DNA from 4 places in the Streptomyces colwelliae genome. Region 1 is predicted to be linked to each of the others. Evidence: riboswitches for the same ligand, from Rfam matches in the RefSeq annotation. Region 1 holds a riboswitch; each other region holds the start of a gene.
What was found. Region 1 has a riboswitch for cyclic di-AMP ahead of ACNFOC_RS27190 (C40 family peptidase). Riboswitches for the same ligand answer to the same signal wherever they lie in the genome.
Positions count from the first base shown of each region.

Region 2: it holds a riboswitch for cyclic di-AMP, as region 1 does, so the genes downstream of both, ACNFOC_RS41535 (M23 family metallopeptidase) here and ACNFOC_RS27190 (C40 family peptidase) in region 1, are expected to answer to the same signal.
Region 3: it holds a riboswitch for cyclic di-AMP, as region 1 does, so the genes downstream of both, ACNFOC_RS00790 (C40 family peptidase) here and ACNFOC_RS27190 (C40 family peptidase) in region 1, are expected to answer to the same signal.
Region 4: it holds a riboswitch for cyclic di-AMP, as region 1 does, so the genes downstream of both, ACNFOC_RS31905 (transglycosylase SLT domain-containing protein) here and ACNFOC_RS27190 (C40 family peptidase) in region 1, are expected to answer to the same signal.

Region 1 is NZ_JBLTJC010000142.1:15,138-20,664, reverse strand. It holds gene ACNFOC_RS27200 (ATP-dependent Clp protease proteolytic subunit) at 1-635, shown strand, start outside; gene ACNFOC_RS27195 (hypothetical protein) at 643-951, shown strand; cyclic di-AMP (ydaO/yuaA leader) riboswitch at 1,291-1,470, shown strand; gene ACNFOC_RS27190 (C40 family peptidase) at 1,474-1,947, shown strand; gene ACNFOC_RS27185 (ATP-binding protein) at 2,033-2,491, opposite strand; gene ACNFOC_RS27180 (helix-turn-helix domain-containing protein) at 2,704-3,573, shown strand; gene ACNFOC_RS27175 (DUF397 domain-containing protein) at 3,583-3,807, shown strand; gene ACNFOC_RS27170 (8-amino-7-oxononanoate synthase) at 3,849-4,976, opposite strand; gene bioB (biotin synthase BioB) at 5,124-5,527, shown strand, end outside.
Region 2 is NZ_JBLTJC010000323.1:6,396-11,922, forward strand. It holds gene ACNFOC_RS41525 (PrsW family intramembrane metalloprotease) at 1-416, shown strand, start outside; gene ACNFOC_RS41530 (aldo/keto reductase) at 423-1,367, opposite strand; gene ACNFOC_RS41535 (M23 family metallopeptidase) at 1,411-2,421, opposite strand; cyclic di-AMP (ydaO/yuaA leader) riboswitch at 2,433-2,589, opposite strand; gene ACNFOC_RS41540 (PP2C family protein-serine/threonine phosphatase) at 2,837-3,994, opposite strand; tRNA gene ACNFOC_RS41545 (tRNA-Met) at 4,116-4,189, opposite strand; gene ACNFOC_RS41550 (alginate lyase family protein) at 4,253-5,458, opposite strand.
Region 3 is NZ_JBLTJC010000002.1:49,571-55,097, reverse strand. It holds gene ACNFOC_RS00800 (glyceraldehyde-3-phosphate dehydrogenase) at 1-625, shown strand, start outside; gene ACNFOC_RS00795 (DUF1996 domain-containing protein) at 718-2,790, opposite strand; cyclic di-AMP (ydaO/yuaA leader) riboswitch at 3,138-3,311, shown strand; gene ACNFOC_RS00790 (C40 family peptidase) at 3,320-4,951, shown strand; gene ACNFOC_RS00785 (hypothetical protein) at 5,155-5,527, shown strand, end outside.
Region 4 is NZ_JBLTJC010000188.1:9,802-15,328, forward strand. It holds gene ACNFOC_RS31895 (LacI family DNA-binding transcriptional regulator) at 1-513, shown strand, start outside; gene ACNFOC_RS31900 (HAD family hydrolase) at 620-1,426, shown strand; gene ACNFOC_RS31905 (transglycosylase SLT domain-containing protein) at 1,521-2,000, opposite strand; cyclic di-AMP (ydaO/yuaA leader) riboswitch at 2,004-2,175, opposite strand; gene ACNFOC_RS31910 (CocE/NonD family hydrolase) at 2,439-4,433, opposite strand; gene ACNFOC_RS31915 (peptide MFS transporter) at 4,461-5,527, opposite strand, start outside.

The DNA.
Region 1 (5,527 bases):
TGACCCGACCGTCCGCCCGCCACGTCCTGCCCGAGTTCACCGAGCGCACCAGCGCCGGCCACCGGACACTCGACCCGTACTCGAAGCTGCTGGAGGAGCGGATCGTCTTTCTCGGGACGCCGATCGACGACATCTCGGCGAACGATGTGATGGCCCAGTTCATGCACCTCGAGTACCAGGCACCGGACCGGGACATCGCGCTGTACATCAACTCGCCCGGCGGATCGTTCACCGCGATGTCGGCGATCTACGACACGTTGCGGTTCGTCACCTGTGACGTGGAGACGGTCTGCCTGGGCCAGGCCGGCACCTCCGCGGCGCTGCTGCTGGCGGCGGGCACCCCGGGTAAGCGGTCCGCGCTGCCGGGTGCGCGGGTGGTGCTCCACCAGCCCTCGTTCCCTGAGGCGATCCAGGGTCAGGCGAGTGATCTCGCCATCCAGGCAGAGGAGTTGGCGAGGACCCGGTCCCAACTGGAGGAGCTGCTCGCCCTGCACACGGGCCGGACGGTGGAGCAGGTGAGCGCGGACATCGAGCGGGACCGGATCATGGATGCCCAACAGGTCCTGGAATACGGGCTGGTGGACCGGATCGTGACGACCCGCAAGACCTCGCTCACCGAGCCGGGCGGGGAGTGAGCCGACGATGCTGCCGCCGGAACTGCCGCCGTTGCCCGCACTGACGCGCGCCGAGGGCGAGTTGATCGACCGTTATCTGGATGTGGCCGACCTGCTGGGCCGTATCAACCCGGCGCACCACGGTGACACGTACCGTGGTCTGAGGGCCGCTCAGGCGCTCGTGGCCAAGGCCACCGAGCTGCGGGACGCGCTGGCGCTGATGCACCAGCGGGGCGAGACCGAGCTGCACGCCCCCACCCTCGCGCGGGCGCTGCGCGTGCTGGACGGGGAGCGCCGCACGGCACGCGTCACCCTGCCCTCGCCCTCCGACAGTTGAGGGACGCGGAGCCGCCCTGGACCGTGTCGAAACGGGCCGAACGACGTACCCCCGATCGGCGTAGTCGCTCCTCCGTCCATGCGGCCGTCCGGGTTGCGCAACACGCGTAGCCCGAGGGCCGTATGAAGTGTTCCGGTGCTGGTCCGAGCGTCACACCCCCCTCAACACTCCCTCGAACACCGATGCGTTCAGCCGAACGGGTGAGTGGTGAGTAACCCCACAAATCCCCGGTTCCGTTGGGCTTTTCGGACATTCATAGGTGAAGATCCCTGTCTGACGACAAGACCCCGCCGCAGCGGCGGGGCGATCCGGGCGGACGCCGAGTCCTGCCGCCGCCCGGATGACAGGTCGACAGGATTGCATCGGCAGGAGTGGAGGACCCAAGCACGACGGGTCGCCGGGACGGTCACGCCATGACCGGGTCGAGCAGCCCTTGGGGTGAAGCCGCGTCAGCGGCCGGGCAACTTCGCCAGCCCGAATCCGACAGGTCATCCTTCACAGGCGGCTGACGAAGGGTTGCGCATGACTGCGCTCAATCGTGTCCCGTCGCTGATGGTCCGGGCCGGTACGGCCTCGGCCTTCGCCATCGCAGCTGTTGGCGGTTCCGTCGTGATACCAGGCGTCGCATCCGACGCCGCGGCCGCGACACCGGCGACGAAGGCACTCCAGGTCGCGGCGTCCAAGAAGGGCGCCCCGTACAGGTACGGGGCCACCGGACCGGGCCGCTTCGACTGCTCGGGGCTCACGCTGTACTCGTACAAGAAGGCAGGCAAGAAACTGCCCCGTACGGCGGCCCAGCAGTACAACAAGTCCCACCACATCTCGGCCAAGAGCCGCAAGGCCGGGGACCTCGTCTTCTTCCACTCGGGCTCCAGCGTCTACCACGTCGGCATCTACGCCGGTAAGGGAAAGATCTGGCACGCCCCGAAGACCGGGGACGTGGTGAGGCTGCAGAAGATCTGGACCAAGAGCGTCTGGTACGGCCGGGTCAAGTAGGGCCCGTCCGAATCTCCCGAGGGGGTGGCGGCCACCTGACAGGCCGCCACCCCCTCGGGTGTCCAGGGACGTTCACCACGCTGTTCTACGGCTCCTGCTGGCCCGCGGCCGTCACCGGCCGGGCCGGTACCGTCCAGGGCACCTCGATGGAGACCGTCTTGCCGCCCTCCAGGGTGGGCCGGACCTTGAGCTTTCCGCCGCACTCCGCGGTCAGCCAGCGAATGATCACCATGCCCCGGCCGTTGTCCTGCTGGACAGCGGCCGGCAGGCGTTTGGGGAACCGGGGATGGCTGTCGGTGACCCCGATACGCAGCCGTTCGTCACGCTCCAGCTCGATGTCCACCGTGAAGGTGGGTGACTGCCCGAAGGTGTGCTGTACGGCGTTGGTGGCGAGTTCGGAGACGATGAGGCGGATGGTGTCGGCGACCTCCGTGTCCGCCGGAAGCCCCCATTCCACCAGGGTTCCGACCACGTAGGTGCGGGCGGTGGAGACCGAGGCGGGATCGCTCGGCAGAGTGACGGATGCTTCCAGATGGTCTGCCATGGCGCGGTCGTCCCTTTCCCGCGGGACCGGTGTCCGACACGGAGCGGATGGTTCGAGTACGGTCCCGGACTGGTGCTTCTTCGCCAGACTGCCATTCCCGCGTCGGTAACGGTGCCGATCCACCAAGATATGCATATATCTGTCGCTCGAAGCGGTGAACTCTGCGACCCCAGACCGTATTTGGGCGGCTCGGAAGGAGTAAGGAGAAACCCATGCAGTACGGTCCCGCGGTGCGCCGCCGGAAACTGGGCGCGGAACTGCGCGCATTGCGTGCGGAGTCGGGGCTCACCAGTGGCGAGGCGGCCCGGCTGGTCGGCTGGCACCAGTCGAAGGTGAGCCGCATCGAGACCGGCGCGAGTGGCGTGAAACCGCCCGACGTCCGGTTACTCCTGGACGCCTACCAGGTCGGCGACCCACAACTTCGGGACATGCTGCTCGTGCTCGCGGGCTCCGACGACGGCGGCGGCCGGCACCACTGGTGGCACGCCTATCGCGGTGTACTGCCGCCCGCCTACCGGGACTTCATCAGTCTGGAGTCACAGGCCAGCGCGATCCGCACCCTGGAGACCTCGGTGGTCCCCGGGCTGCTCCAGACGCCCGAGTACGCCCGGGCGGTGACCCGGGCCGCCGTGGGAGGCCTCGACAACGACGGGCCCGAGCGGCTCGACGCGCTGGTGCAGGTGCGGCTGGCCAGGCAGGACGTGCTGCGCGCGGATCCGCCGCTGGCCCTGAGCGTGGTCCTCGACGAGGCGGTGCTACGGCGCGAGGTCGGCGGGCCGGGGGTGATGGCACGTCAGCTGGACCGGCTCGTGGAGGCCGCCCGGCTGCCCCAAGTGAGGCTTCAGGTACTGCCGTTCGCCGCAGGAGCACACATCGGCATCACCGGGCCTTTCGTTATCTTCTCCTTTCCGAGCACTTCTGATCTGGATGTGGTTGTTCTAGACCACTTGACGAGTAGCCTCTACCTCGAACGGAAAGAAGACCTAGAGGCCTACAGCGAGGCCTTCAACACCCTTCAGTTCCACGCCCTTTCGCCCGAGGATTCGTCGGATTACATCGCCGGGATAGGTGACGGCGCGTAAGGAGGCACCATGTCTGCACTGCCTCGGAACGTACCTTCCAGTTCTGAACTGTCCGGTGTGCGGTGGCTGCGCAGCAGCTACAGCACGGGAGCGAACAACTGCGTCGAGGCGGCACGTCCGCGCTCAGGCCCCCGCGCGGGGCTGCTCGGCGTACGCGACTCGAAGGACCCGCAAGGACCCGCCCTGCTCTTCTCCCCCGAGAGCTGGACGGGCTTCCTCAGCGCGTTCCACTGACCGATTCGGCCCTCAGCGACTCACGACCGTGTCACGCCGACTCATGGTCGCGTCTCGCCGATCACACGTACAGCGCGTTCGATCTCGGCCCCGGAGAGGTCCGCTCGGGCGGTCAGCCTGAGCCGTGAGATGCCGTCGGGCACGGAAGGAGGACGGAAGCAGCCCACGGCCAGCCCTGCCGTACGGCAGTCGGCCGCCCATTGCACGGCCGCCTCCGGGGACGGCGCACGCACCGACACCACGGCGGCGTCCGGACGTACCGCTTCCAGACCCGCGGCGGTGAGACGTGTGTGCAGCTCACTCGCCACGGCGCGGGCCCGGGCAGCCCGCTCGGGTTCGCGCCGCAGCAGGGTGAGCGCGGCCAGGGCCGCACCGGCCGCCGCGGGCGCCAGTCCCGTGTCGAAGATGAACGTCCGCGCCGCGTTGACCAGATGGTCGATCACCCGCGCCGGCCCGAGCACGGCACCGCCCTGACTGCCCAGCGACTTGGACAACGTCACTGTCACGACCACGTCCTCGGCGCCTGCGAGCCCCGCCGCGTACGGCGCCCCGCGCCCCCCGTCGCCCAGCACCCCGAGCCCGTGCGCGTCGTCGAGCAGCAACCCGGCCCCGGACTCCCGGCACGCCTCGGCGAGCGCGTCCACCGGCGCCGCGTCCCCGTCCACGGAGAACACCGAGTCGGACACCACGACGGCCTGCCCCTCGTGCGTCCGCAGCGCCTTGCGCACACCATCCGGATCGGCGTGTCCTACGACCTGGGTGGCGCCCCGCGCCAGCCGGCAGCCGTCGATCAGCGAGGCGTGGTTGCCCGCGTCGGAGACGATCAGCGAGCCGTGCGGCGCGAGCGTGGTGACCGCGGCGAGGTTGGCCGCGTAGCCGGAGGAGAAGACGAGGGCCGCCTCGAACCCGCAGAACTCGGCCAGTTCGCGCTCCAGTCGGGCGTGCAGCTCGGTCGTACCGGTGACGAGCCGCGACCCGGTCGACCCCCCGCCCCAGGTCCGCGCCGCGGCGGCGGCCCCCTCGACGACCTCGGGGTGATGCGCCAGACCCAGGTAGTCGTTGCTCGCGAGATCGAGGAGCGGCGAGTCGGCGGGACGGGGCCGCAGGGTGCGTACGAGCCCGGCGCGACGGCGCTGCTCCGCCTGCTCGTCGATCCAGCCGAACGCCATGGTTCCTCCGGGGCTTTTGTAGGCAGTGCACAGACACTAATCGGACGACGAGCCCCCCATGGTGTGGTGATACCCACACGCCCAGCCCCATGTCTTGTTCGTTCTCTCCTTGGCCGCAAGCGGTCCCGTAGGACAGGATCGGATCTCATGGACCTGCTGAACACGCTCGTGGACAAGGGGCTTCGGCGCGAGCTGCCGACCCGCGCGGAAGCTCTCGCCGTCCTCGCCACCTCGGACGACGACCTGCTCGATGTCGTGGCCGCGGCCGGAAAGGTGCGCCGGCACTGGTTCGGCCGACGGGTGAAGCTCAACTACCTCGTCAACCTGAAGTCCGGCCTGTGCCCCGAGGACTGCTCGTACTGCTCGCAGCGGCTCGGCTCCAAGGCCGAGATCCTGAAGTACACGTGGCTGAAACCCGACGCTGCCTCGAAGGCCGCGGCGGCCGGAGTGGCGGGAGGCGCCAAGCGCGTCTGCCTGGTCGCCTCCGGGCGGGGTCCGACAGACCGTGACGTGGAACGGGTCGCCGGCACCATCAAGGCGATCAAGGACCA
Region 2 (5,527 bases), on a different contig from region 1:
CCCGGCAGCGCGAACTGCGCACCGTGCGCGAGGAGTTGCCCGTCTACGTCTACGCGGGCTGGCTGCCCCCGTCAGAACCCTTCGTGCTCGGCTCGATGAAGGCCCGCCGGCTGGCCCGCGAGTACGCCCGTCACCACCTCGGCCGGCCGGCGGCCCGCTCGGTCGCCCAGTACGAGGCGTACGCGACCTCCCTGGCGTTCCTGCGGCACCGGGCCGCGCGGGGCCGCGCCGGCGCCGACTTCGCCGTACGGGAAAGGGAGTTGCTGCACGAGCTGGGGCTGCGCCGGGAGGTGGCGCGGCCCGCGCTGGACTACGCGGCGCGGCGCACTGCGCCGCCGGTGCCGGTGGTGGTGCCGCCGTGGCCGCCGGTGTACGGGTCGTACGGGACTCCCCTGTACAACCCGTACCGGTCCTGACGGCCCTCAGGCCGAGGCGTCCGTCAGCTTCGCGAGCTCCGTGTCCGTCAGCTCCAGTTCGGCCACGCCCAGCAGTGCGGGGAGCTGGTCGACCGTGCGGGCGGAGGCGATCGGGGCCGCGACGGTGGGCCGGGCGGCGAGCCAGGCCAGGGCCACCGTCGCCACGGGCGCCTCATGGGCCTGGGCGACCTCGTCCAAGGCGGTCAGCACCTTCTGGCCGCGCTCCGATTCGAGGTACTGCGCCGCGCGCCCCGCCCGCGCGCTCTCCACGCTCGTACCGGGGCGGTACTTGCCGGTGAGGAATCCGGCGGCCAGCGCGAAGTACGGCAGCGCCGACAGGCCGTTCCGCGCGGCGACCTCGCTCAGCTCGCCCTCGTAGGTGTCGCGCGAGACCAGGTTGTAGTGCGGCTGGATCGCGACATAGCGCGCCAGGCCCTCGCGGTCGGAGAAGTCGAGGGATGCCTTCAGGCGCTCCGGGGAGATGTTGGAGGCGGCGATCTGCCGGACCTTGCCCGCCTTCACCAGCTCGTCCAGGGCGCCGATGATCTCCTCGACCGGGACCTCGACCTTGTCCCAGTGCGTGTAGTAGAGGTCGATGTGGTCCGTGCCCAGACGGCGCAGGGACGCGTCCGCGGCGGCCTTGATGTTGGCGGCGCTCAGCCCCTGGAACTCGGGGTGCTGGCTGACCTTGGTGGCGATGACGACGTCGGAGCGGTTGCCGCGGGCCTTGAGCCACTTGCCGATGATGGTCTCGGACTCGCCGCCCTGGTTGCCCGGCACGAACGCCGAGTACGAGTCGGCGGTGTCGACGAAGTTGCCGCCCGCGGCGGTGTACGCGTCGAGGACGGCGAAGGAGGTCGCCTCGTCGGCGGTCCAGCCGAAGACGTTGCCGCCGAGGGAGAGCGGGAAGACCTCGAGATCGGACCGGCCCAGCTTGCGAAGAGAAGTCATGACTCTCTTCAACGGCCGGGCCGGAACCGGATATTCCAGACGCTCAGGGGTTGAGGCCCTTGCTGCGCAGCCAGGGCGCCGGGTCGCTCGCGGTGGCGGCGCCGTTGATGTGCACCTCCAGGTGGAGGTGCGGCCCGGTCACGTTGCCGGTCGCGCCGACGCGGCCGATGACCTCGCCGGTGGAGACCTTCTGGCCGACGCTGACGTTGATCGAGGACTGGTGGCAGAACCACAGCTCGGTGCCGTCGTCGAGGGTGAGGATCGTGCGGTAGCCGTACGACCCGGCCCAGCCCGCCTCGGTGACCGTGCCGCTGTGGATCGCCTTGATCAGCGTGCCGGTGGGAGCGGCGAAGTCGAGGCCGGTGTGGTACCCGGAGGACCACATCGAGCCGGCCTGGCCGAAGGTGCCGGTGATCGTGTACGAGCCGACCGGCAGCGTGTACTGCTTGGCCAGCTCGGCGAGCTTCGCGGCCTCGGCCTTCTTCTTGGCGGCGGCCTCCGCGGCCTCCTTCGCGTCGGCGGCCTTCTTGGCGGCGTCCTTCTCGGCCTTGGCGGCGGCGTCGTCGACCTGCTTGGCGACGGCGGCCTCGACGGCGGCCTTCGACTTGCCGTCGACCTGCACCTGCTGCGACTCGGCCTGCGCCATGATCCGGTTGCGCAGCAGCTCGCCCGCGTCCGAGGCGCCCTTGGCGGTCTCGGTGGTGGTCACGCCGACGCTGCTGAGCGCGGTCGCGGAACCCTTGGGGGTGCTGCTGGAGGAGTCGTCCAGCAGGTGGCCCACGGAGGGCAGGTCGGGCATGGAGATGGAGACCGGCGGCTTGCCGGTGTTGGCGCTGGCCATACCGCCCGCGCTGACGGCGGCTATGACACCGACGCCCAGGACGGTGGAGCTGCGGGCGAATCCCCCGCCACCACGCTGCTTGGCGACACGGTGCTTGCCGCGGTTGGGAGGTACGGACTCCGCGCTGGGATTCCACTCCTCCCAGGGGCCCTCGTCGGGGCGGTAACCGCCGTAGACGACAGGGGCTTCTGGGGCAGCCTGGTTGGACGCCACGTGGGCGTGCTCCTTTCCTTCCTTCTCGCCTACCGGGTTAGCTGACGGGTTCGGAGCAGGAAGGTCTCCTACGCGCGTAAACCGGCCGTGTTGCCACGGCGGTCGACGAGCGATTCACCCCAAGTGGTGGTTCCCCGGTTCCCTTGCGGGATTCGGCGCGTGCGCACGGAGCCATCTCTTGTGACGGCTGGGACGACCGCGCTGCGTTATCGAACGTTAATAGACACGGGCGCCCGTTTCCAAGCTGTTCGGCTTGATCATTAACCTTTCCTTGCTGGACGAACGGCCCACCACCGGCGAAAAACGGGCGAGTTGGCCAAGTCTCAGAATTCCCACAGGTATTGACGGGATGTCAGTTGTTATGCGGAGGGCGCTCACCCGATCACCCCCGGTGACAGCTGCCGCGGATGTCCGTCTATGGATGTCTTACGGCGATCATCGCCATGTCGTCCGTCATGCCACCCCCCGAGTACCGGCGCACCTCCTTGGCGAGGATGCCGAGCAACGCCTCGGGACTCCGGAAGGTCCGGCCGGCCAGCCGCTCCTCGGGGTCGTAGAAGACACCGCGGGAGTCGCGCGCCTCGGACAGCCCGTCGGTGTGGACGAGGAGAGTGGCCCCGCCCGGGAACGCGAACTCCTCGGCGCGGTCGGGCCAGACCCCCAACTCGCCCATTCCCAGGGGCAGTGCGGGCTCCTGGACCTGCAACGTGCGCACGGCGCCGTCCTCGTGCAGGAGCAGCGGCGGCGGATGCCCCCGGTCGACGATCCGTACGACGCCGTCGCCATGCGGGAGTTCGGCGAGGACGGCCGTGGTGAACCCCTCGAACGCGTCGAGCCCATCGCGCCGGGTGCCCTCGCGCGCCAGCGCCCGCTCCAGCCGCTGGGCGACCGCCTCCAGGGTCGCCTCCTGCTCGGCGGCCTCCCGGAACGCCCCGATGACCACGGCGACGGCGGCGACCGCGCCCATGCCCTTGCCGCGCACGTCGCCGACGACCAGCCGTACGCCGTGCGGGGTGTCCTGCACCGCGTACAGGTCGCCGCCGATGAACGCGCCCTCCTGCGCCGCCTCGTACCGTGCCGCGATCTCGAACCCGCCGATCCGCTCGGCCGGTTCGGGCAGTACGGCGCGCTGGGCGGCCTCGGCGATCTCGCGCGCGGAGGCGAGCTGTTCGCTGCTGCGGCGGACCAGGGCGTTGATGAGGACGGCGAGGACCGCGACCGTCGCGACGGTGGCCGTCTCGGTGATCGCGTCGGTGTGGAGGACGATGCCGAGCTTGATGTGGATCGCGAGGACGACGGCGACGCAGACCAGGCCGGTGAGCACGGTGCCGCGCCGCGAGTAGAGCGGGGCGGCGACCAGCGGGGCGGCGGTGAAGAACGGGGCCGCGGTGAAGTCCCGCGGGGTGAGGTAGTCGTAGAACGCCCCGGCGATCAGCAGCAGCGCCGGCAGTTGGTGGGCGAAGGTGCGGGCGCAGGAGATCCGGCGTCCCTCGACGGGGCCGAGGCCCGGGTCGGGCACGGGATCGCCGGGCAGGCGCCCGCCGGCTCGCACATACGGACCCTCCTCCTCCACGGATCCAGTTTTTCCTGGTGGGGGGAGGGCGGCGAGCGGTATGGGCCGATCGGGGGGATCAAAAAAGGGGGGAAACACCAAGGGCCGGAATCCATTTCTGGATTCCGGCCCTTGGCCTTAGTAGCGGGGACAGGATTTGAACCTGCGACCTCTGGGTTATGAGCCCAGCGAGCTACCGAGCTGCTCCACCCCGCGCCGTTGTGATTGCAACTATACGCCATCCGCGGGGTCCGAAGTCACACAGGTTTCAGTCCGCCGTCAGTCGGCGGTGTTCCCGGCGTGCGTGAGGGTCTCCCAGGAGACGAAGAGGTCGTCGCTGCCGGCCGGCCGGGTGGACTCGGCGAGCTTGTGCGCGGCGGGCACCTTCACGCCGAGCCGGCCCTCCAGGTGGTTGACGGCGACCTCCAGGTCGGGCCCCATGTTCCGGTCGACCTTGCCGCCGCACAGCCAGGCGGGCGCGGGCTCGCCGAGCTGGTAGCGGGCGTGGAACTCGAGGGCGGCCTTGAGCCGGTCCTTGACCCCGTCGTACAGGTCGACGCCCTGGTGCCAGGCGGTCTCGGCGATGTGGGCGGTCGCCGCCAGCGAGTACCCGACGTGCTTGAAGTTGCGGCAGGTCTCCTGGGCGACGCCGTCCCTGAACGTCGTCTGCTTGAACCAGTACGTCGTCAGCTTCTGCGGGGTGGTGAGCTTCGAGCCCGCCGGGGTGAGCGGCACCTTGCCGTCCTTGGCGAGGTAGAAGTAGGCGGGCACGCGGTCACGGAAGCGTTCGACGGCCGCGTCGAAGGCCTTGTGGTCGTCGAGGAAGACGGCGATGCCGATCGCCGCGTCCGTCATCGCGAGATCCCAGTTGCCGTTGTAGTCCGGCAGGTTCTTCGTGACTTCCGGCTCGTAGGCGGTACGCAGCATCGTCCCGAACCGCTTCACCCGGTCCGCCGGCCATCCGGCGCCGGGCGCGTACCGCACGATCTCGGCCGCCCGCACCCACGTCGAACCGGCCCACGCGGTCTGGAGCCCGGCGTCGTCGGAGGTGTGCTCCTTCATCTTCGCCGACCAGTCGTCCATGATCTCCCGCGCCTTCAGCGCGTGATGCTGCTTCCCGGTGATGCTGAACAGCAGGGCCTGCGTGTACGCCGCGATCGCGTCCTCGCGCTCCTCGACACAGCCGTGCGCGGCCTTGCCGTTCCAGGGGCAGTCGACGTCGGCGTACGGCTTCGCCGTGTACTTGTACGACCCGTACTTGCTGTCCCGCATCCCGAAGTACGCCTTCAGCCAGGGCTGCTTGCCGGCGGCGACGTTCTTGCGTACGGCGTCCAACTGCCCCTTGCTGACCAGGACTCCGGGGTGGGTGAACGCGGCGTCCGCGGGGAGTGCCCGTGCCATGGTCCGCGTGCCGGTGTCCGCCGATCCGCACGAGGCGAGTAGTCCTACGGCTACGGACGCGCCCAGCACCGCGACTGCCCTCATGTGTCCTACCTCCGCCTTTGTCCACCGGTTCCTTGCGAGCGTGACCCGGTGGGCGGTGGGGCGCAGGAT
Region 3 (5,527 bases), on a different contig from region 1:
CGACACGATCAAGCCGGAGGAGCAGGTCCTGTCCTGCGCGTCCTGCACCACCAACGCGATCGTGCCGCCGCTGAAGGCGATGGCCGACGAGTACGGTGTGCTGCGCGGCCATGTGGAGACCGTCCACTCGTTCACCAACGACCAGAACCTGCTGGACAATTACCACAAGGCCGACCGGCGCGGCCGTTCGGCGCCGCTGAACATGGTGATCACCGAGACCGGTGCCGCCTCCGCCGTAGCCAAGGCGCTGCCGGACCTCAAGGCCCCGATCACCGGCAGCTCGATCCGGGTCCCGGTGCCGGACGTCTCGATCGCGATCCTCAGCCTGCGGCTCGGCCGCGAGACCACCCGCGCCGAGGTCCTCGACTACCTCCGCGATGTCTCGCTGACGTCCCCGCTCAAACGCCAGATCGACTTCACCACCGCCCCCGACGCGGTGTCGAGCGACTTCATGGGCTCGCGCCACGCCTCGATCATCGACGCGGGCGCCACCAAGGTCGACGGCGACAACGCGATCCTCTACCTCTGGTACGACAACGAGTTCGGCTACTCCTGCCAGGTCGTCCGCGTCGTCCAGCACGTCTCCGGGGTCGAGTACCCGACGTACCCCGCACCGGCTGCCTGACCCCGGCACGCCGAACGTGTGACGGCCCGGCCACCCCCAAGTCGGGGCGGCCGGGCCGTCGTTGTCACAGACCTGCACAGACGTGCGTCGTGTCAGCGTGTACTGCGCTTGCCTCGGTACAGCACCACGAATCCGGCGACGAGCAGCAACGCGCCGGCCACGGCGGGCCACAGATTCGCGCCGGTCTCCGCCAGCCCGCCCTGCGCCTGCGGTTGGTTCGGGCCTACGGCGGCGTAGCTCTCCCCGCCCGAGGACGAGGCGGGCGGTGTCGTCACGGCGCTGCCGATCTGGCCGCCGGAGCCGTTGTCCGAACTCCCCTGCGTCTCGCTCGACTTGGACCCTTCGGTCTTCGTGTCGGCCTTGGGGACCGTGACGGCGGTCGTCAGATCACCGGGGTCGGTGGTCTGGGTGTCGGTGGGCTCGGGGGCGTTGGCCCCGGTGTCCGGAGCGCTCGTCGCGGGATCCGCGGAGGGCTCGTCACCGTTGCCGCCGTTGTCACCATTCCCGCCGTTGCCGCCATTGCCCTCGTTGCCGCCGTTCCCGGCGGGCTCGTCGGACGCGGTGACCGTGGGCGCCGCCGTGGCGGTGTCGGTGGCCGACGGGGACTCCTGCGGCTCACCGGAACCCCCACCGTTCCCGGAGCCGCCACCCGAACCGGAGCCGTCACCGGAGCCGTCGCCCGAGCCCCCGGGGTCGTTGCCCGTCCCGGCGCCGCACTTCTCGCCGTTGTTGATGCAGTTGACCATGTCCTTCATCAGGCCCTCGTCGAAGACGTTGATGAAGTCGCCGTGGTCGGTGACGGGCTTGTGCTGCTGCTCGGGGAAGGAGTCCACCGCGAACAGCGGGGTCGTCTTGCCGCCGTCCTGGAGGCTCGGCGCGTCGACGTCGTAGACGATCCGCTGTACCAGCTGCGGGATGGCCTCGAAGCCCGCCGGGCAGGAGCCGTCGGCGGCCTCGAAGGCCACGTGGGTGCGGTGGTTGGCGCTGTCGATGTTGCGGCCGTCCCAGCAGCTCTGGAACTTGAAGGTGCGCACCACGTCGCTGCCCGCCGGGCACAGCGGGTACTTGTCCTTGAGCTGCCGGTCCTCGAACCCGGTGCAGCTCCAGGAGGCGTTGGCGTTGGCCGGGCCGTTGACGAAGGCCTTGGCGTCGCCGGTGATGATGCGCAGGAGGCGCGGCATCTCGACGACCTTGCTCTTCGGGTTGCCCACGAACGTCAGCGTGGCCGCCTTCGCGGTGACGATCTCACCGGAGTTGCCCTCGGTGCCGCCGCCGGGCTTGTCGGCGTCCTGCTCCTGCTTGCCGTTCTGGAGGCGCAACACGGGCCAGTAGTAGGTGGACTTGTCGCCCGGGTTCTCGCAGCTCGTGTCGGCCTTCGCGAGATCGTCGTCGCTGGCGAAGGCGTTGTTGGACTGGTTGCCGATGTAGTCGTGGAAGTGGTGAGCGCCGTTGGTGACTCCGGGCGCGACGATCACGTTGTCGGAGTTGAACAGGCCGTTCTCGTTCACCCCGCACGCGGTGACGAACGTGCCGCGGGAGGCGTCGGCCTGGTCCTGCGGAGCGTTCACGTTGGGCTGTACGGAGGTGATGTCCGCGTAGTCCGAGGCGACGGGCCCATTGGTGGACTGCTGGCCGCCCTGCTGATCCTGGCCGTCGCCCTGCTGCTGGTCCTGGCCGCCCTGGTCGTCGCCGCTGCCGTCCTGGTCGCCGCTCTGATCGCCGTTCTGGTCGCCGTTCGTGGGAGCGATCAGGGTGCAGCCGGCGAGTGCGTCGAGGCCCTCCGGGCGGTCCCCGACCCGCGCGATGGCGTCGTCGATCCGTCCGATGGTCGCGGCGCGCTTCTCCTTCAACGGATTCATGATCGCGTTGTCGGCGAAGGAGGCGTCCTGGCGTATGGACTCCGCCGAGTCCTTCAGTTTCTGGTAGGCCTCGGTTATCTGCTGGTCCAGAAGCGCGAGTTGGGTGTCGACCTCGGTCTTCGCCTCGTCGGGGACCGTTGTCAACTGGGTGCCGATGTCCGGGCAGTCGATCGTGGCGCCGTCCGATGCCGCATCCGGAGAGCCTTGTTGGGCAGCATCACCGCCCCAACCCCCTTCGGACGCCGACGCGTAGACGTTCGCCGCCACCAGTCCTCCGCCGCCCAGCATCAGGGCGACTGCTGCCATCGTCGCGCGTCGTGCGCCTGTGGGGCGTCTGCGCGTGTTGCGTGCCAAGGAAGTTGCTCCTACACGTATCGGTCGGCCCGGATCGTCCCGGCATGGAAATCCCCCGTCCCAATACGGAGCCGGGTGCCGCTGTGTTCAACCGTCCCAAAAATTCATAGCGACCTCATATGGATCACCCGGCCCGGTGAGCCCATGAACGCTCGATGCACCCAGGTGAAGTGTCTGAGCGAGGTAAAGGTCACAAAAACGTATCGGACATATCGCGCTTCAACCTTCACACGAGGCACACACGTTGGCTAAGTTGACGCTCAGACCGTACGACCTACTCCGGCGATCAGCGCCGGGCCGCACGGTTTGCGCCGAGTCCGGTGTGTCGCTCGCGACAGCCGGAGCCGAGGACCCAACCGACTTGGGGTGAATCGGCCCAACTGCCTCTCCGGGCAAGGGTCGTAGGGCAATCCTTCCGTGATCGGCCGCCCGAACCCGACAGCTAACTCGGTAGGCGCGTTACGGAAGGAGCACGTCTGCCATGCCGGCAGAACGAAGTACGCGCACCGGAGGCAGTGGCCCCACCGTGGACGACCGACCCAGCCGTGACGAAGTCCAGCGGCGGATCAACTCCCTTTACGACAGGGCCGAGACGGCCACCGGAAACTACAACGCCACACGCAAGATGTCCGGCGCTCCACGCCAGCGTGCCGAGCCCCGTCCCAGCGCGTCGCGTCCTTCCGATCCCGCCCAGGACGCCGTCACCCGGCAGTTGTTCGACCGCGCTCGCGCCCAAGTGGGCCCGACCGTACCGGCGAAACTGCCGCCCGGCAGGACTCCCGCCCGCTCGGCGGCACCCCGGCCCGAGCGGTCCGAGCGACGGCCCGAGCCCGAGGGCGGCGCCCGAGCGCTCGATGCGCAGCCCAGCCGCGCCGTGGCCGAACTGACCGTGGGGACCACCGCACCGGAGCTCGCCGCCCCGCAACTCGCGGCGCCTGTCGCGGAGTTGACGGCCGGACCCATCGCCACGCTGCCGCCCGCCGCACCGCAGACACCCCAGTTGCCTCAGGTGCAGCAGATGCAGCAGATGCAGCAGATGGCTCAGATGCCCCAGGCCACCGTCCTCGACCTGCCGCCCGTGCCCGCGATCGAAGTGCCGCCCACGCCCGCCGTGGAACCGCAGCAGTTCGCCGTCGCGGCCGCCCCGGCGCCGGCCTTCGACCCGCTCACCGCGGACCTGGAGCTGCTCCCGTACATCGCCGCTCCGCGCACCGAACCGGCCCCGGCGATGGCTACTTGGCCGCCCTCGGAGACGAGCTTGTCCGCCCCGGAGACGACGTGGTCGACCGGGTCGATGCCCATGGTCCCCGAACAGCAGATGTGGTCGACCGGGCAGATGCCCGTCGTGGCCGAGCAACAGGCCTGGTCCACGGGGCAGATGCCCATCGTGCCCCAGCAACAGGCCTGGTCGACCGGGCAGGTTCCCATGGCGACCGAGCAGCCTACCTGGTCCACCGGGCAGTTCCCTGTGGTTGCCGAGCAACCCGCCTGGTCCACCGGGCAGATTCCGATGGTGCCCCAGCAGCCCACCGGGTACACCACGCCGGAGCCGGACTGGCGCCCGCCGCAGCAGGAGTGGCAGCCGGCCCCGCCCGCCGCCGAGGTCTCCTTCGCCGCGGCCCCGGCCGTCGCTCCCGAGTTCACCCTGCCCACGGCTCCGACGATGCCCCCGGAGATCATTCTCCCCGCGGCCCCGACCATCAGCCCGGCACCCGCCGCGGCCGTACCCGCCGCACCGCAGGACCCCAGCACGCTCAGCAAGACCAGCGCCGCGCTCGCCTTCGCCCGCGCACAGATCGGCAGGCCGTGCCTGTGGGGCGCGGCGGGACCGGACGCCTACGACTGCTCCAGCCTCACCCAGGCCGCCTGGAAGGCCGCGGGCGTCCTCCTCCCGCGCACCGCCCAGGAACAGTCGGGCGCCGGCGCCCTCGTCCCGCTCACGGACATCCGCCCCGGCGACCTGATCTTCTTCTACGACAGCATCGACCACGTCGGCCTCTACACCGGCAACGGCCTGATGATCCACGCGCCGAGCCCGGGTACGCCGATACGCGAGGAGTCGATCTTCTACGCCGGTGCCGCCGCCATCCGGGGCGCCGTACGGCCCGCCTGATCCGATCGGGGCCGGGCATTTCCCGGCCCTGACCGCACACCCCGCGACACTCCCGGCCAACCGCCTCGTTGATCCGTACGAGTGGTGCATCCTGGGGCACGGTCGTAGCGTCGACAGAGACACGACGACCGTGCCCCGGCAGGCGGGCCCACCGCCGGTGCGGGTGCGGGGCGACGAGGACGAACAGGCGGCCGGGAGCGGACATGTACAAACACACCATGGTCGGAATCGTCACGCTCTGTGCCGCAGCCCTGCTCGGGCCGACCGTCGGTACGTCGTCGGCGGCCCCGACCGCGGTGCCGGTGGCGGCCCACCGGCAGCTCCAGGATCCCGTGCTCGTCGACTGTCTGTGGCACCCCGAGGTGCGCCCCACCGACTTCATGCTCGCCTGCGGCGACGGCAACAGCCGCCTCGCGTCGCTGCGTTGGACGTCCTGGAACGCCGACTCCGCGACGGCGACGGGCGTCAACTGGGTGAACGACTGCAAGCCCTATTGCGCGGTGGGCAAGTTCCACTCGTTCCCGGTGACCGTCCGGCTCGACTCCGCGCAGACCTGGAAGCGGCATCCGCAGGTGC
Region 4 (5,527 bases), on a different contig from region 1:
GCCGCCGACCGCGACGGCGCCCAGGAGATGGTCCGCCACCTCATCGCCGCCGGCCGCCGCCGCATCGCCATGGTCACCGGCCCGCTCGACGCCCCCGGCGGCCCCGACCGCCTGGCGGGTTACCGAGACGTCTTGACGGAGGCAGGCCTCCCGCACGACCCCACCCTGGTGGTCGAGGGCGACTACCGCCGCACGGGCGGCGAGGAAGCGGCCCGCAGACTCCTGGCCCAGGCCCCGGACATAGACGCGGTCTTCGTAGCCTCCGACCTGATGGCCCTCGGCGTCGTCAACACCCTCCAACAATCCGGCCGTTCGGTCCCGGATGACATCGCTGTCGGAGGCTTCGACGACTCGGCGGCGGCCACCTCCATCACCCCGGCCCTCACGACCATGCGCCAGCCCTACGACCGCATCAGCGCCGAGATGGTGAGGATGCTGCTGGCCCAGATCGCCGGCGAGGACACGGCGGGCGTGATTCTGCCTACGGAACTGGTGGTACGGGAGTCGGCATAACGGCCGTAACTGTCAAACCAACCGGAACACGGGTCAACGCATGTGAAGGCAGGAGCCGTCCGGTTCGTGTCGAGTCGGTGGGGCGTTCCATCCGTATTCTCTGATCATGGCCGCACCCCTCGCATATGCACTGATCGCCACCGACCTGGACGGGACGCTGCTGCGCGGCGACGACACACTCTCCGACCGGTCCCTCGCCGCACTGCGGCGGGTGGCGGCGGCGGGTGCCCGGCACCTCGTCGTCACCGGCAGGCCCGCCCCGAGGGTGCGACCGCTCCTCGACGACCTCGGCAGCAGGGGGCTCGCGGTGTGCGGACAGGGCGCGCAGTTGTACGACGCCGGCGCGGACCGTCTGCTCTGGTCGGTCACCCTGGACCGGGAGTTGGCGGAGACCGCGCTCGGCAAGATCGAGGCGGAGGTGGGCCAGGTGTACGCGGCGGTAGACCAGGACGGCGTGGACGGCCTCACCCTGATCGAGCCCGGCTACTTGATGCCGCACCCCACGCTCCCCGCGGTACGGGTAGGCAAGCGGGACGACCTCTGGTGCGAACCCATCAGCAAGGTGCTGCTCCGTCACCCCGCCCTGGAGGACGACGAGTTGGCGTCCACGGCCCGCTCGGTGGTCGGTTCCCTGGCCTCGGTCACCATGTCGGGCCCCGGCACCGTCGAACTCCAGCCACTCGGCATCACCAAGGCAACGGGACTGGCCCTCGCCGCCCGCCACTTGGGCCTGTCCCCGTCCGACACCATCGCCTTCGGCGACATGCCGAACGACATCCCGATGTTCGACTGGGCGGCCCACGGAGTGGCGATGGCCAACGCCCACCCCGAACTCAAGGCGGTAGCCGACGAGGTGACGTCCTCGAACGAGGACGACGGAATCGCCCTGGTACTTGAGAGATTGTTCAGCTAGAACGCCCTGCTTTTAGGGGCGCGGGGAACTGCGCGACCAGCCACGACGGCGCGGCAGTCAAACAAACAACCCGTCGTGGCTGATCCAACGATTTCTAGTAAGCCCCGTACACGTTGTCGATGGAGCCATACACCGCGGCGGCGTAGTTACAAGCAGCGGTGATGTTCGCAACCGGGTCATACGGGTCAAACGAAGTCCCGGCAACGTGATACGCGTTGAACGTCGGGTCGATCACCTGAAGCAACCCCTTCGACGGCGTACCCGCCGCCGCGTTGGAGTCCCAGTTGTTGATCGCGTACTGGTTCCCGGAAGACTCACGGATCACGTTCCGGTAGATCCCGTTGTACGTACCCGGAATCCCCTTCTGCGCCATGATCGCGAGCGACTCCCGAATCCACCCGTCAAGGGTGTTGGGGTACCCGGCAAGCGTGGTCGAGGCGGCGGTGGTCGACGTGGTGGCCGCGGACGCGGTGGTCGCACCGACGACAGGCAGCGCGAGGATCGCGACACCGGTACCGGTGAGAACGGCACGGCGGACGAGGCGGGCGCGGCGGGACTGAGCGGATGCAGGCATGACGAGGTTCCTCTCCGTCGCCTGCGAGGTGAGCTGTCGGGTTCGGGCTGGGAGGTGCCCGGCCACGCCCTGACGGACGTGACTTAACCCCAAGCCGTTCCGGTCATGACGACCGGCCCGGCGGCTTACCTGGTTCCCCCGCTCCTGCCGTGCGAGAAGTTCGTGACTGGGATGCCGGGCGGCGGCAGGATTCGGCGTTCCGCTCGACAGGCCGGGAAACTATGCGAGAGCACATGTCCGGAACAAGTGGCGGAATCACACCTAACCCCTATTGACCTTGGTCTGAGGCGTATGAGGCACTTGATCCTTTGCGTGAGCCAAGGGTCAACTGTCAAATGCCGTAAGGGAAAACGCGGGCAGACCAGGACACAGGGCACGCACAGAAACGCGTGACCCAACTCACGGGAGGATTAAGAACGGCAAATCGGGCATTCATCCTCAACTGGCAGTTCTCGGAATCCTTTTCTCCCATGTGCGGTGGAAGATCACTTCTTCGCCCTCGGTGCAGATGACCTCGTTCGAGGTAATAAATTCCGTTTCGTCGCAAGTAATCTCCGACCGCGTCCGCACGGTCGTGTCCCACCCCAGCTCCGGCCGGTGCAGCCGGATCGACCAGTCCGAGCGGGTGCGGGCCGACAGCGGATCCGACTCGTCGATCGTGTACGTCTCCAACGCGTCCTCGGTGAACTCGAGCCCGTCCGGGTACACGCGCGTGCCGCCGTACCGGGGGTCCACCTCCAGCCGCCACTCGCCCTTCGCGACATCCCGTACGACCAGCCGCTCGGGGCGCGGTTCGTCCAGCGTGGCCGGGTAGTTGACCCCGAGGGGCTCGGCCTCCTCGGGTTCGTCGAACCGGATGTCCTCCGTCAACTCCTGTTCCCGCACCGGGAGTTCGAGCGCGCTCCCCTCCGGGTCCAGCGTGAACCCCGCCGCCGATTCCGGCTGCGGCCAGATCCACGGCCAGTACGCCGACGACACCGCGAGCCGGATGCGGTGCCCGGGCGGGAACGCGTGCCCGATGCCGTTCAGCTCGAAGGTCACGTCCTCGGTGGTGCCCGGCGTCCACGGCACCGCCCGGTCCCGCCCATGCCGCGCCGACAGGTTCAGCACACCCCGGGTGACCAGGGTCGAGGCGCCGTCGGGGGCCACGTCGCACAGCCGGGCGATCACCTGCCCGCGCGGCACCTCACAGGTCAGCCGCAGCCGCACCCTCGGCCGCCCCAGCACCCACGTCTCGGCCGGCACCTCGAACTCGAAGCACGCGGAGCGCGCGTCCTCGTCCCGCTGGTCCGGCGGCAGGTCGGCGTCGTTCCCGAAGGGGAAGAAACGGCCCGCGTCCACGCCCGTGTGCATGGGGGAGCGGACGATCACGGGGGCACCCCGGAGGCCGTACGTCGTCGTCTTCACGTGCGGCGAGGGCCACGCGGGCTCGCCGACCCAACGGCCCGGCAGGGTGTCGTAGACCGTGGCCGGAGGGTGCGAGTCGCTGACGTAGGCGCGGAGGAGGGGGTCCGTCATCACTCCTGTGTCGATGCCCTTGAGGTGCTGATCCCACCAGCGGAGGGTCTCCTGGAGGAAGCCGATCGCGGGGCCCGGCGGCAGGCCGCGGTCCGGGTACTGGTGCGACCACGGGCCGATCAGGCCGCGTACGCGGTCCGGCGGGAGGTGTTCGACGAGCCGTAGGACCGTGTCGCGGTACGGGTCGTGCCAGCCGCCCACCGCGAGGACGGCCGCGTCGATCGCGCCGTAGTCCTCGCAGACGCTGCCGTGCTTCCAGTAGTCGTCGCGGATCTGGTGGGCGAGCCAGGTGTGGATGAACGGGTCGATCTGTTCGAGGCGCTTGAGCCACGTGTCGCGCCAGACGAGGCCCGCGTACTCGGGGTCCGGCGGGCGGGCGACGAAGGCGAGCATGGTGGCCGCCCAGGCGTGCAGGTCGACCGCGAGGGCGGAACCTCCCATGTAGTGCACGTCGTTGTCGTAGCGGTCGTCCGTCGAGCAGACCGTGACGATCGCCTTGAGCGGCTCGGGCGCGAGGGCCGCGATCTGGAGGGAGTTGAAGCCGCCCCAGGAGATGCCGAACATGCCGACCTTGCCCGTGCACCAGGGCTGCGCGGCAAGCCAGTTGACCACTTCTACGCCGTCGGCGAGTTCCTGCGCGTCGTACTCGTCGCCGGGGGCACCCTCACTGTTGCCGTGCCCGCGCACATCGACCCGGACGGAGGCGTAGCCGTGGCCCGCGTACCAGGGGTGGCGCTGGGCGTCGCGGGGCGCCGTCCAGTCGGTCAGGCGGTACGGGAGGTACTCGAGGAGCGCCGGTACGGGTTCGTCCGTCACCGGGCGCCACACGCGCGCGTAGAGGCGTGTTCCGTCGGGCAGCGGGATACGGAGGTCCTCGTGGGCCGTCTCGTAGGGGAAGGAGGTTCGGATGTGCATGACGTGACCCCTGGGGCTCCGTTGGCTTCAGTGGACCGGGTGCATCGTGCGGCGCAGCCACGGCGCGGCGGCCATCACCGCGAGGCCCGCGGCCACCGCGATCGCGCCGTTGACGCCGAAGTAGGCCGGCTTGGAGACGTCGTCGTAGAGCTTCACCGTCTGGGCCTGGATGCCGTTCGCGAGGGCGAGGGACAGGAACCAGAGGGACATGGTCTGGCTGGAGAAGGCGGCCGGGGCGAGCTTCGTCGTGGCCGACATGCCGGAGGTCTCCAGGAGGATGTCGCCGAGGCCGAGCAGGAAGTACGAGCCGACGATCCACCAGGCCGACATCGTGTAGCTGTCGTTCGCGTGCCCGGAGGTCGGCAGGACCATCAGCAGGAACGACAGGCCGCCGAGTACGACGCCGATCGCGATCTTGTTGGAGGCGTGCGGCTGGCTACGGCCCATGCGGACCCAGAGCGCGGCGACCAGGGGCGCGAGCCCGACCTCGAAGGCGCCGAGCGCGCTCGCGTACCAGCTGGCGGGGAAGTCGAAGCCGAGGATGGTCGTCTCGGCGTTCGACGCGGCCAGTAGCATCATCGTCGAATAGGCCTGGAAGAGAATGAAGTTGAAGACCGTGGAGGCCAGGAACAGCACGATGTACGGGCGCAGCCGGCCGCGTTCCTCGGCGCTCACGCGCGGGCTCATGAACATCACCGCGAAGTACACGACCGGCGCGATCACGGAGATGACGGTGAGCAGGTCGACGAAGCGGCCCATCGTCAGCCAGCCGGCGACGGCCAGCCCGGTCGCGAGCACGGCGGCGGCCAGGATGCCTACGACGATCAGTCGCACCGCGCGGCGCAGCGCGTCCGGCGCGAGCGCGAACTCCGCGGTGTTCCTGCGCCCGGCCAGGTGACGGCGGCCCGCGACGTACTGGATGAGCCCGAACGTCATGCCGACCGCGGCCGCCGAGAAACCCCAGTGCCAGCCCTCGTGGTCGCCGAGCCAGCCGGTGATCAGCGGGCCCGCGAAGGCGCCGATGTTGATCGCCATGTAGTAGAGCGCGAAACCGGCGTCCCGGCGCTCGTCGTCGGTGCGGTAGAGCTTTCCGA